Regions from separate parts of the Pseudomonas svalbardensis genome, predicted to be linked through region 2. Evidence: riboswitches for the same ligand, from Rfam matches in the RefSeq annotation. Region 2 holds a riboswitch; the other holds the start of a gene.
What was found. A riboswitch is a leader RNA that binds a small molecule or an ion and turns the genes downstream of it on or off. The one in region 2 is predicted to bind cobalamin.
Positions count from the first base shown of each region.

Region 1: it holds a riboswitch for cobalamin, as region 2 does, so the genes downstream of both, cobO (cob(I)yrinic acid a,c-diamide adenosyltransferase) here and cobW (cobalamin biosynthesis protein CobW) in region 2, are expected to answer to the same signal.

Region 1 is NZ_CP125619.1:1,942,262-1,950,267, forward strand. Features, by position in the region: gene QFX16_RS08880 (DUF8605 domain-containing protein) at 1-208, shown strand, start outside; gene QFX16_RS08885 (AI-2E family transporter) at 248-1,321, shown strand; gene hda (DnaA regulatory inactivator Hda) at 1,552-2,256, shown strand; gene QFX16_RS08895 (C40 family peptidase) at 2,472-3,122, shown strand; gene QFX16_RS08900 (C40 family peptidase) at 3,288-3,824, shown strand; gene QFX16_RS08905 (class I SAM-dependent methyltransferase) at 3,840-4,493, shown strand; gene QFX16_RS08910 (PQQ-dependent sugar dehydrogenase) at 4,498-5,811, opposite strand; gene QFX16_RS08915 (hypothetical protein) at 5,880-6,464, opposite strand; cobalamin riboswitch at 6,619-6,853, shown strand; gene cobO (cob(I)yrinic acid a,c-diamide adenosyltransferase) at 6,935-7,546, shown strand; gene QFX16_RS08925 (cobyrinic acid a,c-diamide synthase CobB) at 7,543-8,006, shown strand, end outside.
Region 2 is NZ_CP125619.1:3,516,684-3,524,689, reverse strand. Features, by position in the region: gene cobM (precorrin-4 C(11)-methyltransferase) at 1-98, opposite strand, end outside; gene QFX16_RS16165 (cobalamin biosynthesis protein) at 182-595, opposite strand; gene QFX16_RS16160 (CbtA family protein) at 592-1,299, opposite strand; gene QFX16_RS16155 (CbtB domain-containing protein) at 1,311-1,514, opposite strand; cobalamin riboswitch at 1,636-1,864, opposite strand; cobalamin riboswitch at 1,962-2,176, shown strand; gene cobW (cobalamin biosynthesis protein CobW) at 2,277-3,338, shown strand; gene cobN (cobaltochelatase subunit CobN) at 3,342-7,115, shown strand; gene QFX16_RS16140 (magnesium chelatase ATPase subunit I) at 7,189-8,006, shown strand, end outside.

The DNA of each region.
Region 1 (8,006 bases), 1.6 Mb from region 2:
TCTGCAAAGTGTCGACGGCGACCGGATTCTCTACCGGGTCAATGGCAGCGCCGAGCAACTGAGGGCGCAATTGTCGTTGGCGAAGTTGCAGGAAGTTCCAGCCGGTGAAGCGCCGGCGCCAGTAGCACCGGCTCAGCCGGCCGAGGGTTCGGCGCCGGTAGTAGCGCCGACTCCGGCACCTGTGCCGCAGTTGCGATTCCGTTGGTAACGGTTTTCTTTCTTTATATAGATGCATATGGAGTGGTACATGGCCGATACGCGGCGTTGGTTCTGGTTGGGTGGGGTGCTTCTGCTCTGCGTGTTTGTCTGGTTGTTGCATCCGATTCTGACCCCGTTCCTGGTCGCGTTGCTGCTGGCCTATCTGTTCGATCCGCTGGTGGATCGGCTGGAGAAGGCCGGCCTGTCTCGGACCTGGGGCGTGGTGGCGGTGTTTGCGCTGTTCACCCTGATCTTCACGACCTTGCTGCTGGTGTTGATACCGATGCTCGCCAAGCAGCTGTTTCGTTTGTACGAACTGACGCCGCAGATGCTCGATTGGTTGCAGCACACCGCACTGCCGTGGGCGCAATCGAAATTTGGACTGTCGGATAATTTCTGGAAGTTCGACAAGCTCAAGGCTGCGATCAGTGAGCACATGGGCCAAACCACTGACATTGTCGGTGTTGTGCTGAGTCAGGCAACGGCCTCCGGCCTCGCATTGATTGGCTTGCTGGCGAATCTGGTGCTGATCCCGGTGGTGGTCTTCTATTTGCTGCGGGACTGGGACCTGATGATGGCCAAGATCCGCAGCCTGCTGCCCCGTGATCGCGAAGAGCGTGTCGTGACCCTGGCAGGTGAATGCCATGAAGTGCTGGGTGCATTCGTGCGCGGGCAGTTGCTGGTCATGGTGGCATTGGGCGTGATCTACGCGGCCGGCCTGATGTTGGTAGGGCTGGAGCTAGGGCTGTTGATCGGGTTGATTGCCGGTCTGGCGGCGATCGTGCCGTACATGGGGTTTGTCATCGGGATCGGCGCGGCCTTGATTGCCGGTCTGTTCCAGTTCGGCGGCGATCTGTATCCCATGTTCGGTATCGTCGCGGTGTTCATGGTGGGGCAGGCGCTGGAAGGCATGGTGCTGACGCCATTGTTGGTGGGGGACAAGATCGGTCTACACCCGGTGGCGGTGATCTTCGCGATTCTGGCAGGGGGCGAACTGTTCGGATTTACCGGTGTGCTGCTGGCATTGCCAGTGGCGGCGGTGATCATGGTGCTGGTTCGCCATATGCATGATTTGTATAAAGATTCGGGTATGTACAGCGGGGTTGATGAGCCCGAGATTTAACAGGGCCTGATCAAGCATCGCGGGCAGCCTGGTTCCATGCCAGGTTGACCCGAATCCCTCGCGCGGCTGTCACATGCGCCGCCAAAGAAACTGTCATAAAACCAGGGCGTTAACGCAAACCTTTGATTTTGCTTGTGGTCTGTCGCATTGTGCGACCCGCCTCACGGGTATAAACTTCGCAAACTTTACACAGAGGCCACTAACGGTTCCTTTGGAACTGTTCAGTCAGCATGAAACCGATTCAGCTGCCCCTAGGTGTGCGTCTGCGTGATGACGCTACCTTTATCAATTACTATCCAGGCGCCAATGCCGCTGCACTCGGCTATGTCGAGCGGCTATGCGAAGCCGACGCCGGCTGGACCGAAAGCCTGATTTATCTCTGGGGCAAGGACGGGGTAGGGCGTACGCATTTGTTGCAGGCGGCCTGCCTGCGCTTTGAACAGCTGGGGGAGCCGGCGGTGTATTTGCCGTTGGCCGAACTGCTTGATCGCGGCATCGCCATCCTCGACAACCTCGAACAGTACGAACTGGTCTGCCTGGATGATTTGCAGGCGGTGGCCGGTCGGGCGGATTGGGAAGAGGCGCTGTTCCATCTGTTCAATCGTCTGCGTGACAGCGGTCGACGCCTGTTGATCGCCGCTTCGACATCCCCGCGTGAGCTGCCGGTGAAGCTGGCGGACCTCAAATCCCGTCTGACGTTGGCGCTGATCTTTCAGATGCGTCCGCTCTCCGACGAAGACAAATTGCGTGCCTTGCAACTGCGGGCATCTCGTCGTGGATTGCACCTGACCGATGAAGTCGGGCATTTTATTTTGACCCGCGGTACGCGCAGCATGAGTGCACTTTTCGAGCTGCTTGAGCGTCTCGATCAGGCCTCCCTTCAAGCTCAGCGCAAGCTGACAATTCCGTTCCTGAAAGAAACGTTAGGCTGGTAAAACCAAGGGCCTGCAGCGGGTTTAGGCATATTTCAGGCGTCAAGAATTTCGCTTTCCTACAGGGTTGCAGGCTGCGCGACTGTCTAAAACGGGCTTCAGCGCTTAGATGTAAACGCGAAACCAAGAAGTCACATAAAGTTCGATTGAATTTGCAAATGAGGATGATAGTAGGCATAGTCTCGGCTTCTTTAGAACTATCAGTCACGGTCGTGCCCATGCTAAATCGCTTTGCACCCCTCGTGCCCCTCGCACTCGTCACCCTGTTGTTCGGTTGCGCTGCTCACTCCCCAGTGTCCCAGCAAGAGCAACAACAGCAGGTTAAGAATTCTGCTACCGCCCAATCTTCCGCTCTTTATCAGCAAGCTCTTTTCCAGGAAGAGGCGGCCACCGAAAAAGAACTGGCAGACTTCGCCGGCGGCAAGTCGTACCAGCTTCCCGTTCTTGCTGACAGCATCCTCGAACGCGGCATGTCCCTGATAGGTACCCGTTACCGTTTCGGCGGCACCTCCGAAGCTGGCTTTGATTGCAGCGGCTTCATCGGTTACCTGTTTCGTGAAGAAGCCGGCCTGAACCTGCCACGCTCCACTCGCGAAATGATCAACGTCGACGCTCCGCTGGTTTCTCGCAGCAAACTGGAGCCGGGCGACTTGCTGTTTTTCGCCACCAATGGCCGTCGCGGCCGCGTCAGTCACGCCGGGATCTACCTGGGTGACAACCAGTTCATCCATTCCAGCAGCCGTAAAAGCGGTGGTGTCCGGATCGATAGCCTGGGCGACAGCTACTGGAGCAAAACCTTCATCGAAGCCAAGCGCGCACTGGCGATGGCACCGACTGCGGCCCCGACGATCGTCACGGCTCGCAAGTAAACGGACTTTTTGTAAGGTGAACTTAAAGTCTTACTTGAAGTTTGCCACGTAGCAGCTAGAATCCTGATCTATTATTGATGGCAAACCGCCTGCGTCCTGCGCAGGCGGTTTTCTTTTCTGCGCCCCCTGCAGAAAAAGCCGCAGCCAGATCAGGATGCTCTGCATATGTCGACGTCGGCCCGCCTCGCAATCATGTTCTTCGCAGCGCTGCTCAGCGCCTGCGCCAGCCGTACACCGCCTCCTGCGCCGGTGGTTCGCGCTCCCATTATTTTCAGTTCCTCCCAAGCATTCTCCCCTGAGGCAGAAGACGTATTGTTCCGCGCGCTCGGCCTGGTGGGCACGCCGTATCGTTGGGGTGGCAACACGCCGGATTCGGGTTTCGATTGCAGCGGGCTGATCGGTTATGTCTATCGTGACGTCGCCGGCATTTCTCTGCCGCGTACCACGCGCGAGATGATCAGCATGCAGGCGGCCAGCGTGGGCAAGGAAGGCCTGCAAACCGGTGACCTGATCTTCTTCGCCACCAATGGCGGTTCTCAGGTCAGTCACGCCGGGATCTACGTCGGCGAAGGTCGCTTCGTCCATGCGCCGGCCACCGGCGGCACGGTGAAGCTCGACAGCTTGTCCAAAGCTTACTGGCAGAAAGCCTATCTGAGTGCCAAGCGCGTCTTGCAACCTGAGCACTTGGCACGCAACCCATAAATTGCAGAGGTTGTCATGACCGCTCGCACCCTCAATCTCGACGATTCTCTGTATCAATACCTGCTCGACGTTTCATTGCGCGAAACGCCGTTGCTCAAGCGTTTGCGTGACGAAACCCAGGCGCTGCCCATGGCTCGCTGGCAGGTGGCGCCGGAGCAGGGGCAATTCCTCGCGCTATTGGTGAAACTCACCGGTGCCAAGCGTCTGCTGGAAATCGGCACCTTCACCGGTTACAGCGCGTTGTGCATGGCGGCTGCATTGCCGGATGACGGTTCGCTGATCTGCTGTGACATACCCGGCGACTACAACGCCATCGCGCGCTGTTACTGGCAGGAGGCGGGTCTTGCCGAGCGGATCGATCTGCGTCTGGCGCCCGCGCTGGAAACCCTGGCTCAGCTGGATCAGCAAGTGCCATTCGACCTGATCTTCATCGATGCCGACAAAGCCAACTACCCACGCTATCTGGAGCACGCATTACGTCTGCTGCGCATCGGCGGTCTGGCGGTGTTTGATAACACGCTGTGGAGTGGCCGGGTGCTTGAGGACAATCCCGAGAGCGAAGACACCCGAGCCATCCAGGCGCTCAATCGCGCCTTGAAGGATGACCCGCGTGTGGATCTGTCGCTGTTGCCATTGGGCGATGGATTGACACTGTGCCGCAAGCGTTAGGCGTTTACTTGGCCGCCGACACGCGCCACACCTTGTTGCCCACGTCATCCGCCACCAACAAATCACCCTGCTGGTCAATCACCACACCCACCGGCCGGCCCATGGCTTTTTCCTCGTCATTGAGGAAACCAGTAAGCACATCCACCGGCTGTCCAGTCGGCTTCCCTGCGCTGAACGGTACAAAAATCACTTTATAGCCACTGTGCGGTTTACGGTTCCATGAGCCATGCTGGCCGATGAACGCCCCTTCCTTGAACTGCGCCGGCAGTCTGTTGCCTTCAGCAAACGTCAGGCCCAGCGATGCGGTATGCGGGCCGACCGCGTAGTCCGGCGCAATGGCCTTGGCCACCAGGTCGGGGTTTTGCGGCTCGACGCGGATGTCGACGTGCTGACCGTAATAACTGTAAGGCCAGCCGTAGAACCCGCCGTCCTTCACTGAAGTGATGTAGTCGGGCACCAGATCACTGCCGATTTCATCGCGCTCGTTAACCGCCGTCCACAGTGCGCCGCTTCGAGGTTCCCAGGCCAAGCCGTTTGGATTACGAATCCCCGAGGCGAAGATTCGATGATTGCCGGTGGCGCGATCCACTTCCCAGATCGCCGCGCGACCTTCTTCCTTGTCCATGCCGTTTTCGGCCACGTTGCTGTTGGAACCCACCGTGACGTACAGCTTGCTGCCGTCCTTGCTGGCGATGACGTTTTTGGTCCAGTGATGATTCAGCGTACCGCCCGGCAGGTCGATCACCTTCATCGGCTGTGACTTGATCGCCGTCTCGCCGTTTTCATAGTGGAAGCGCAGCAAGCGGTCGGTGTCGGCGACGTACAGGTCATTGCCGACCAGGGTCATACCGAAGGGCGAGTTGAGGTTTTCCAGGAACACCGTGCGGGTTTCGGCGACCCCGTCGTGATCCTTGTCCCGCAGCAGCGTGATGCGGTTCGGGCTCGGTACGCCGGCGCCGGCACGGCCCATGACTTTGCCCATGACCCAGCCACGAATACCTTTGCCGTCATCGGGTTTGGATGGTGCGTTGGTTTCGGCGACCAGCACGTCGCCGTTGGGCAGCACGTAGAGCCAGCGCGGGTGGTCGAGACCATCAGCAAAAGCCGTCACCTGAGTCCCCGTCGTGGCGATAGGTTTCGCGCCGTCCGGCCAGCCAATCGCCGGGGCGATGTTCACTGTCGGGATCAGGGTTTTGTTGGGTTCTGGTAGCTTGGGTGACGGGCCGGTGCCGTCGGAGACTTGCAGCCTGGAGGTTTCACCACAGGCGGCAAGCCCTCCGGCGAGCACGATGACGAGAGCGAGCTGAGGCTTGCGCATGCTGATCTTCCCTATGAATGCATTGACCTAATCAATAGAGAAGCGCAGGTGCGCGATGGTTCAACCGGTCAGCCGCGGGCTTCCTTGAACAGCACGGCGATGCCGGGGTGATAGTTGCCGGCTTCGTTGCGCAACTTGCGATACGCGTAGGGGAAATACCAGGCCACCGCGCAGGTGTGTTCCTTTTGCAGGTCGTCGACCATGTCCTGGAGTTCTTCCGGAGTAGCGCTTTGTTGGGCCTTTTGCGGCGCAACGAACAGGCAGCCGAGTTTCAGGTCGCTGGCGTAGCTGATGCGCTTGGCGTCGCTGGTGATGTCCTGCAATGCTTGAGTCAGGTTCAGGCTGTTGACGCGTGGCCAGCGCTGGGTCGCCTGAAGGTAAGCGCGTTCTTCGCTGGTCGCGATAAACAGGTCGGCGCGGCCATTGCGTTCGCCTTCTTCGGTCTGTTTACGGGTCGGTGTTTGTTGCAGCGTAACCATTTCTGCCATCCAGGCCGCGGCGGAAAGCAGGCCCAGGTTGGCCTTTTCGTCGAACCAGTAAGGCGTGTCGTTATCGCCGCGCACGGCGTTGTAGCGGTCGATACAGTCAAACCAGCGTTCCAGCACCGGGCGCAGGAATTCCAGCTTCGGATTGCTGATGATCATGCCTTGCATGCGGCTCACCCTTGTTATTGTGTTGTGAGGTTATGGCTCTTTGATATCACTGCTGAGAGTGTGGCACAAGATTGGCGTCAGATAATTGATCGACGGCAGTTATTCGCTCGCAGGCCGCCCGTCTTCAATTGACGCTCCATCCCCAACCCTCTAACCTTCGCGGCTTGTTTCAGGTGCTCTGTGACCTTGGTCGACAGAGTGAAACAGGGAAGCCGGTGAGTGACGATCTTCAAATGACGAAGAGCCATGATCCCGGCGCTGCCCCCGCAACGGTAAATGAGTGAAGACTGCGCCTTGAGCCACTGTGTCGACTGTCGACATGGGAAGGCGCGCAGTCAGGCAAAACGCCGCTCATGAGCCCGGAGACCGGCCTGATCCATCCAGCGGCATCACGGTGGGCGATGCCAGGCTTTTTGCCGTCTATTCTTGTGCCTGCCCGCCGTTATCCAGCCTCAACGGAGAGCTCCCCCATGACTGATACCCCCGATCGTGACGAACGTCATCTGGCGCGCATGCTGCGCAAAAAAGCCGTGATCGACGAACGCATCGCCAATTCCCCGAATGAATGCGGCCTGCTGCTGGTGCTGACCGGCAACGGCAAAGGCAAAAGCAGTTCGGCCTTCGGCATGCTCGCCCGGTCCATGGGCCACGGCATGCAGTGTGGCGTGGTGCAGTTCATTAAAGGGCGCAGCAGCACTGGCGAAGAACTGTTCTTCCGGCGCTTTCCGGAACAGGTGCGTTTTCATGTGATGGGCGAGGGCTTCACCTGGGAAACCCAGGATCGCCAGCGTGACATCGCCGCCGCTGAAGCCGCGTGGGCGGTGTCCCGCGAATTGCTGTGTGATCCGTCGATCGGCCTGGTGGTGCTGGATGAATTGAACATCGCGCTCAAGCACGGTTATCTGGATCTCGATCAGGTGCTCAGTGACTTGCAGGCCCGTCCGCCGATGCAGCACGTGGTGGTCACCGGTCGCGGTGCGAAACCGGAGATGATCGAACTGGCTGACACCGTCACCGAAATGGGCGTGATCAAGCACGCATTCCAGGCCGGGATCAAAGCGCAAAAAGGCGTCGAATTGTGAGTCAGCCACGTCATTGCCCGGCGGTATTGATTGCCGCGCCGGCCTCCGGTCAGGGCAAGACCACCGTGACCGCCGCGCTGGCCCGTTTGCATCGCAATCAGGGGCGCAAGGTGCGCGTGTTCAAATGCGGCCCGGATTTTCTCGACCCTATGATTCTTGAGCGCGCCAGCGGTGCACCGGTGTATCAACTGGACATGTGGATGGTCGGCGAGCAGGAAAGTCGTCGACTGTTGTGGGAAGCCGCCGGCGAAGCCGATCTGATCCTCATCGAAGGCGTCATGGGCCTGTTCGACGGTACGCCGTCCAGCGCAGATCTGGCGCGGCACTTCGGTGTGCCGGTGCTCGGTGTAATCGACGGCACGGCCATGGCCCAGACCTTTGGCGCACTGGCGTTGGGGCTGGCGCGTTATCAGCCGGACTTGCCGTTTGCCGGTGTGCTGGCCAACCGCGTCGGCACCCT
Region 2 (8,006 bases):
GCATAGATGATCACCGGGCAGCTGCGAATAAGCCGTTGGCCTTTGACGGTGATCAGTTCCGGGTCTCCGGGACCTGCGCCAATGAAGTAGACGGTCATCGTCGGTTCCTGTGAGAAAAAGGGGCTGGGCAAGACTTCAGATGAAGATTGCTCATGATCAAAGACGGGGATTATCGGGGATTTTATGCAGCGCCGGCCAATGCCAAGGTGGCCTGGGCATATTTTTGTCGTGAAATCAGCAATTTTGCCGGTGCCTGGGCCAGGTGTTCGGCCAGGGCCAGGGCGGCACTTTCCGCGACGCCGTAGCAGCCGGTGCGTTCGAACGCGATGTCCGAGCGGTGGCTGAGTTGCGGTTGATAACCGGCCAATTGTTCGCTGCTGAAGTACATCAACGGTAACTCAAGCTGTTTGGCCAGTTCGATCAAGCCAGGCTCTTCGCGCTTCAGGTCGATGCTGGCTAGGGCCTTGATCTGGTGAAGTTCGATTTTATGAGCCTGTAACGCCTGATCGAGAAGCGCCCGCAGCGTGCTGACAGGGCAGCCGCGCTGGCAGCCCAGGCCGACCACTAACGTCGGCGCTGTGCTGATCTCAGTCATGCGTGGTATTGACCATCGCTTTTGCGGCGGAACAACCAGGCACTGATCAGGCCCAGGGCCAGCCAAAATGCCACGTTGGTCACCTGCGAAGCGATTTTGAACTGAGCTTCCAGGGCTTGCGGAGCCAGCATCGAGTGGACTTCCGGTTGTGGTGCGCCGATCACGTGAGGAACGGCCAGGATTGCCACGCCGAGCACTTTCATCAGCCAGTGACGGCTGAACACGATCAATGCGATGCCGACCGCGGTGGAGGCGGCCGTGCCGATCCACCAGATCTGCCGCTGCGCCAAATCAGCCGCGGCAGTGCCCGGCAGCTCAGGCGGCAGACCGAGGGTCGGTGCCAGCACGAACGTCGCGTAACCGGCCAAACCCCAAAGCAGGCCTTGGGAGGTTTTGGTCGGTGCGCGCAAGGTGTAGAGACCGGCGAGCATCAGGGCGAAACCGACAGCGACCACGAGGTTGCCACCTGTAGTGGACAGCACGCGCTGCCAGCCGTCTTCCGGTTCCCAGGCTTCAGCATCGTGGGTGTGAGCGGCGACAGCACCTGCGGCGTGTTCGTGAACTTCAACAGCGGCGGGCTCGGATTTTTCGTAAGCCTCGGCCTGCAGAATCAGTGGAGCCACCCAGAAGCTTTGCAGCAGGGTCAGCAACAGGGCGGCCAGCAGCCCGGTGAATCCTGCGGTTTGCGCAATACGCTTGATCATGTCTGCAGGTCTCAATGGCACGGGAATGCAGAGCTGTGGCGGGTATCGTGAGCGGCGTTGTGCACCGCTTCGATGTGCGAGAAACCGGCGAAATACACAAGGCTAGCACCCAGGATCGACGCGCACAGGGCGACGGTCAGGCGTTGAGTCAGGGTATTGGTGGTGCTGGCGGTGCTCTTATCGGTGTTGCTGCCGGTGCTGCTGATGATCGACATAGCGCTTCCCTCTGGTCTGTCAGCGGGTGATATAGAGCGCATGGAAGACCCCTGCGAGTCAGGCACGCAGAGGTTCAAACAGCGCCCGCCCACCGCGGGTTTGTTATTCAGTGAGCGTAATGGTCACTTTGTGTTGCGGGCCGGTCTCCGGGCTCACGAGGGGCACTGGCTTTCGCCTTGACCTGCAAGCATCACCTTCCCATGCCGAACTGCTGGCACAGTGGATCTGACGCTTCGCTCGCTTACCGTTGCGGGGGCAGCACCGGACTGACATGACTTTAGAGTAAAGCACATGATTCACCGGTTTCCCGTTTCACCCTATGAAGGGCACCCGTAACAAGGCGTGTAGGAGAGCATGGGCGGGGGTTGGGCGTCAATTGGCAAGGGTTCTCGTTTGAGTTGATCGCGGGCGGCATGCTCAGTGATTGACCCGCCCCCACACGATGCGTAGCCTTGCGCTTTCGAGGTTCTTCGGCGTCTGCCGAAGCTAAGAAGGGAACGCGGTCGATGCCGCGGCTGCCCCCGCAACTGTGAACGGTAATGTTCGCTGCCACGCCACTGCAAACCCTGTGCAACGGGTTCGCGGGAAGGCGCAGTGAATGCCAGGCCCACAAGCCCGGCACACCGTCAGCCAGGAGACCTGCCTCGACACAGATTCTCACTACAACCGGGCGGGGTGATCCGGTGGCGAACTCTTCCGCGCGCGCATCCGTCGCAGCGATTGTCGTCCCGTATGCCCGCCACCTTGCCAAAGGGCATCCGATGAAAACACTGGCCAAACTCCCCGTCACCATCGTTACCGGCTTCCTCGGCTCGGGCAAAACCACCTTGCTGCGGCACATGCTCGACAACGCTCAGGGCCGTCGCATTGCGGTGATCGTCAACGAGTTCGGCGAGCTGGGCATCGACGGCGAAATCCTCAAGCAGTGCTCCATCGGTTGCACTGAAGAAGAAGCCAACGGCCGCGTCTACGAACTGGCCAACGGCTGCCTGTGCTGCACCGTTCAGGAAGAGTTCTTCCCGGTGATGCGCGAATTGGTCGCCCGTCGCGGCGACCTCGACCACATCCTCATCGAAACCTCGGGTCTGGCCCTGCCAAAACCGCTGGTGCAAGCCTTCCAGTGGCCTGAAATCCGCAGCGCCTGCACCGTTGATGCGGTGATCACCGTGGTCGACAGTCCTGCGGTCGCCGCCGGCACCTTCGCGGCTTTCCCGGACCAGGTCGATGCCCAGCGCAAACTCGATCCGAACCTGGACCACGAATCGCCGCTGCACGAGCTGTTCGCCGACCAACTGGCCAGCGCCGACCTGGTGATCCTCAACAAGGCCGACCTGATCAGCCCTGAAGACCTGGCCCGTGTGCGCCTGGAAGTCGCTGAAGAACTGCCGCCCGCGGTGAAAGTCATCGAAGCCAGCAGCGGTCGCGTGCCACTGGACGTGCTGATCGGCCTCGGTGCCGGTTCTGAAGAACACATCGACAGCCGTCACAGCCATCACGATCACCACCACGAAGGTGAAGACGATCACGACCACGATGCCTTCGACTCCATCTCCATTGAACTGCCTCAAGCCGACGAAAGCCTGCTGCTGGATGCGCTGACCCAATTGGTGGTCCAGCACGGCATTCTGCGCGTCAAAGGTTTTGCGGCGATCCCGAACAAACCGATGCGCCTGCTGATCCAGGGCGTGGGCACACGTTTCGACAAGCATTTCGACCGTCAGTGGGGCACCGATGAAGCGCGCACCACGCGTTTGGTTTTGATCGGTCAGGAGCTGGACGCCACTCTGCTTGAAGCGCAATTGCGCGCTGCGCTCAGCGTTTAAGCCATGCACCTGCTCAGGACCCAGCCCGGCGGTTTCGTGTCGGATGACAACATTGCCGACCTTGGGCAAACCCCCGCCGAGCTGGTGATCCTGTGCAGCGGCGACTCCAGCCTCGCGCTGCTCGCCGAAGCCGCACAGCAGTTGCCCGACGATTACCCGAGCGTGCGCCTGGCTAACCCGATGCAGGTGCAGAACCACGCGTCGGTCGACTTGTATGTCGACGAAGTGCTGCGCCATGCCAAGGTGATTCTGATTTCGCTGCACGGCGGCATCGCCTATTGGCGTTACGGCGTCGAGCAACTGGTGCAACTGTCGGAGCGCGGCGTGCAACTGATTCTGGTGCCCGGCGATGACCGCCCGGACCCCGAACTCAGCGAGCTGAGCACGGTGGCTGCCTGCGACCGCGATCGACTCTGGCAGTTTCTGCGTCAGGGCGGCATGAGCAATGCCCTGGATTTCTTCCGCTGCCTCGCCAATCGTTGGCTGGGCCGCGACTACGCCTGGGCCGAGCCACAAACCCTGCCACGCACGGCGATTTACCACCCGAAAAAAAGCCCCGCGGAGCTGAAGGATTTGCAAGCCGAATGGCAGGCCGGTCAACCGGTTGCGGCGGTGCTGTTTTACCGCTCGCACTTGCAGGCGGCCAACACCGGCTTCATCGATATTTTCTGCCAGCGTTTGCAGGCGGCAGGGTTAAACCCTTTGCCGATTGCCGTGGCCAGTTTGAAAGAACCCGGCTGCCTGACGGTGGTCGAGGACCTGTTGGACGAAGTCGAAGCCGGCGTGATTCTCAACACCACCGGTTTCGCTCAATCCAGCCCCGAAGCGCCGCACTTGCGACCGTTTCGTCGCAACATTCCAGTGATCCAGGCGATCTGTGCCCAGGACAACGAACCCGGTTGGCGCGCCAGCGAACAAGGCCTCGGTCCGCGTGATCTGGCGATGCACATCGCGCTGCCGGAACTGGACGGGCGGATCATCAGCCGACCGATCAGCTTCAAAGACCTGGCCTGGCGCAGCGAGCGCAGTCAATCCGATGTGGTCTGCTATCGGCCACAACCGGAGCGCATGGATTTTGTCGCCGAACTGGCGCGGCGCTGGATTGATCTGGCGCGGGTGCCCAACGCTGAAAAACGCATCGCGCTGATCCTCGCCAACTACCCGACCCGCGACGGTCGCATCGGCAATGGCGTGGGCCTCGACACCCCGGCGGCGGCGCTGAACATCCTGCGTGCGCTGCATAAAGAAGGTTATCCGCTGCCGGCCGAATTGCCTGATAGCGGCACCGCGTTGATCCAGCAGTTGCTCGGTGGCGTCAGCAACGACCTCGACACCCTCGACCAACGTCCGTGTCATCAAAGCCTGTCGATGGACGACTACAACCTGATGTTCAACGCCTTGCCCGAGGCCAACCGCCAGGCCGTGCTGGAACGTTGGGGTACGCCGCAAAGCGATCCGATGTGCCGTGGCGGGCGAATGATGATCGCCGGGCTGCGCTTTGGCCTGACCTTCGTCGGCATTCAACCGGCGCGGGGTTATCAGGTATACCCGAGCGCGGTGTATCACGACCCCGACCTGGTGCCGCCTCACGGTTACTTGGCGTTCTATTTCTGGTTGCGTAACACCTACGGCGCCCACGGTGTGATCCATGTCGGCAAGCACGGCAACCTCGAATGGTTGCCGGGCAAGGGCGTCGGGCTTTCTGAGAATTGCTGGCCGGATGCGCTGCTCGGGCCGTTGCCGAACATCTATCCGTTCATCGTCAACGATCCGGGCGAGGGCGCCCAGGCCAAGCGCCGTACGCAGGCGGTGATCATCGATCACCTGATGCCGCCGCTGACCCGCGCCGAAACTTACGGCCCGTTGCGCAACCTCGAATTACTCGCCGACGAGTATTACGAAGCGCAATTGCTCGATCCGCGCCGTGCCCGGGAGTTGCAGTGCGACATCCTGCAACTGGTGCGCGATACACACATCGACCGCGAACTGCAACTGGACAAAAAACTCGACAGTGATGCCGATGCGGCGATCTGGTTGCCGCGTCTGGACACGTATTTGTGCGACTTGAAAGAGTCACAGATCCGCGACGGCCTGCATGTGTTTGGCGAGTCGCCGACCGGGCGCTTGCGCATCGACACCTTGCTGGCGTTGTTGCGTATTCCGCGTGGAGATGGACGTGGGGCGCAATCGAGTCTGCTGCGAGCCTTGGCCAAGGCGTTCACGTTGGGCTTCGATCCGCTGGATTGTGCGCTTGCTGAGCCTTGGATCGGGCCGCGTCCGATTGAACTGCAAACCCTCACCGATGAAGCCTGGCGCACGGCAGGTGATACCCGCGAACGTCTGGAACTGTTCGCCACGCACCTGATCGAGCAAGCCTTGGTTACTGAGGTTGAGCAGCTGAACGCGCCAGGATGGTCAGAGGTGAAAGCCATCATCGATAGCCTGCGTGAAGTCGTCGCTCCACGACTGGACGCCTGCGGCCCGGCGGAAATGCGCGGTCTGCTCGACGCCCTCAGCGGCCGCTTCGTGCCGGCCGGCCCCAGCGGTGCGCCGAGTCGCGGTCGACTCGACGTGCTACCGACCGGTCGCAACTTCTACTCGGTGGACGTGCGTAACCTGCCGACCACCACCGCATGGCGTATCGGTTTCCAGTCGGCCAACCTGATTCTTGAACGACACCTGCAAGACCACGGCGATCACCTGCGTCAGCTTGGCCTGTCGGTGTGGGGCACCGCGACCATGCGCACCGGCGGCGACGACATCGCCCAGGCCATGGCGCTGATGGGCGTGCGCCCGGTCTGGGCCACGGGCAGTCAGCGAGTCGACGACTTCGAGATTCTGCCGCTGAGTCTGCTGGACCGTCCGCGGGTGGACGTGACCTTGCGCGTCTCCGGATTCTTCCGCGATGCCTTTGCCAATCTGATCCGCCTGTTCGACGCCGCCGTGCAAGCGGTCGCCGCCCTCGACGAGCCGGACGACCTCAACCCCTTGGCTGCCAAGGTGCGTGCCGAGCGCGAAGCGTTGGTGCAATCGGGGCTGGATGAAGAGGCGGCCAAGCGTCAGGCCGGTTGGCGCATCTTTGGCGCCAAACCCGGTGCTTACGGCGCGGGCGTGCAGGGCGCCATCGACGGTCGTCTGTGGCAAAGCCGCGAAGACCTGGCCGAGGTCTATCTGAACTGGGGTGGCTACGCTTACGGCGGCTCTGACGAAGGCACCGCAGCGCGAGAGCAGTTCGCTCAGCGCCTGAGCCAGGTTCAGGCTGTGCTGCAAAACCAGGACAACCGTGAACACGACTTGCTCGATTCCAACGACTATTACCAGTTCCAGGGCGGCATGCTCGCGGCGGTGGAAAGCCTCAGTGGTGAAGCCGCGGCCAGTTACCATGGCGATCACAGTCAGCCGGACTTGCCGAAGATCCGCACGTTGAAGGAAGAGCTGAACCGGGTGATTCGCTCACGGGCAGCCAATCCGAAGTGGATCGACGGCGTGAAGCGCCACGGCTATAAAGGCGCGTTTGAACTGGCGGCGACGGTTGATAACCTGTTCGCTTTCGACGCTACAACGCAGCTGATCGACGATCACCAGTATGCGTTGCTGGCGGATGCGTATTTGCTGGATCCGGCGACCCGGGATTTTGTCCGTGAGCATAATCCGCATGCGTTGCGCGACATGACTGAGCGGATGCTTGAGGCGCAGCAGCGGGGGATGTGGAAGGAGCCGGGTGAGTACCGAGACGCATTGGAAAATTTGTTGCTCGATATAGAAGAAGACAGTTAGTGCGCTCCCACAGGTATGAGGTTTGCCTGTGAATTGCACTGATGTAACTACCGACCATGACCGAGATTTAAAAATGACCGAGACCCCCCATTTTCCCCTCTCCGCCGTGGTCGGCGCCGACGATCTCAAACTCGCCCTCTATCTGACCGCCATCGACCCGAAAATCGGCGGCGTGCTGATCGAAGGCCCCCGCGGCATGGCCAAGTCAACGCTGGCACGTGGCCTGGCGGACTTGCTCGCCAGCGGCCAATTCGTGACATTACCGTTGGGCGCCACCGAAGAACGGCTGGTCGGCACCCTCGACCTGGACGCCGCCCTGAGCGAGGGTCGCGCACAGTTTTCCCCCGGTGTGCTGGCCAAGGCTGACGGCGGCGTGCTCTACGTCGATGAAGTCAACCTGCTGCCCGATCACCTGGTGGACCTGCTGCTGGATGTGGCCGCCAGCGGCACCAACCTGATCGAACGCGACGGCATTTCCCATCGGCATTCGGCGAAGTTCGTGCTGATCGGCACCATGAACCCGGAAGAGGGTGAGCTGCGTCCGCAATTGCTCGACCGCTTTGGACTGAACGTCGCCCTCAGTGGCCACACAGCACCGACCGAGCGCGGCCAGATTATCCGGCGACGGCTGGATTTCGACAGCGATCCCCAGCGCTTCTGCGCCGAATGGGAAAGCCAGCAGCAGTCTCTGCGCGAGCGTTGCCAGAAGGCGCGCAGCGCACTGGCGAGCATCCCGCTCGACGATCATGCGCTGGCGCAGATTACCGAGCGCTGCTTTGCCGCCGGTGTCGATGGCTTGCGGGCCGACCTGGTCTGGTTGCGCGCGGCGCGTGCCCACGCGGCGTGGCGTGGGGCGAGCACCATCGCCGAGGAAGACATCGACGCCGTCGC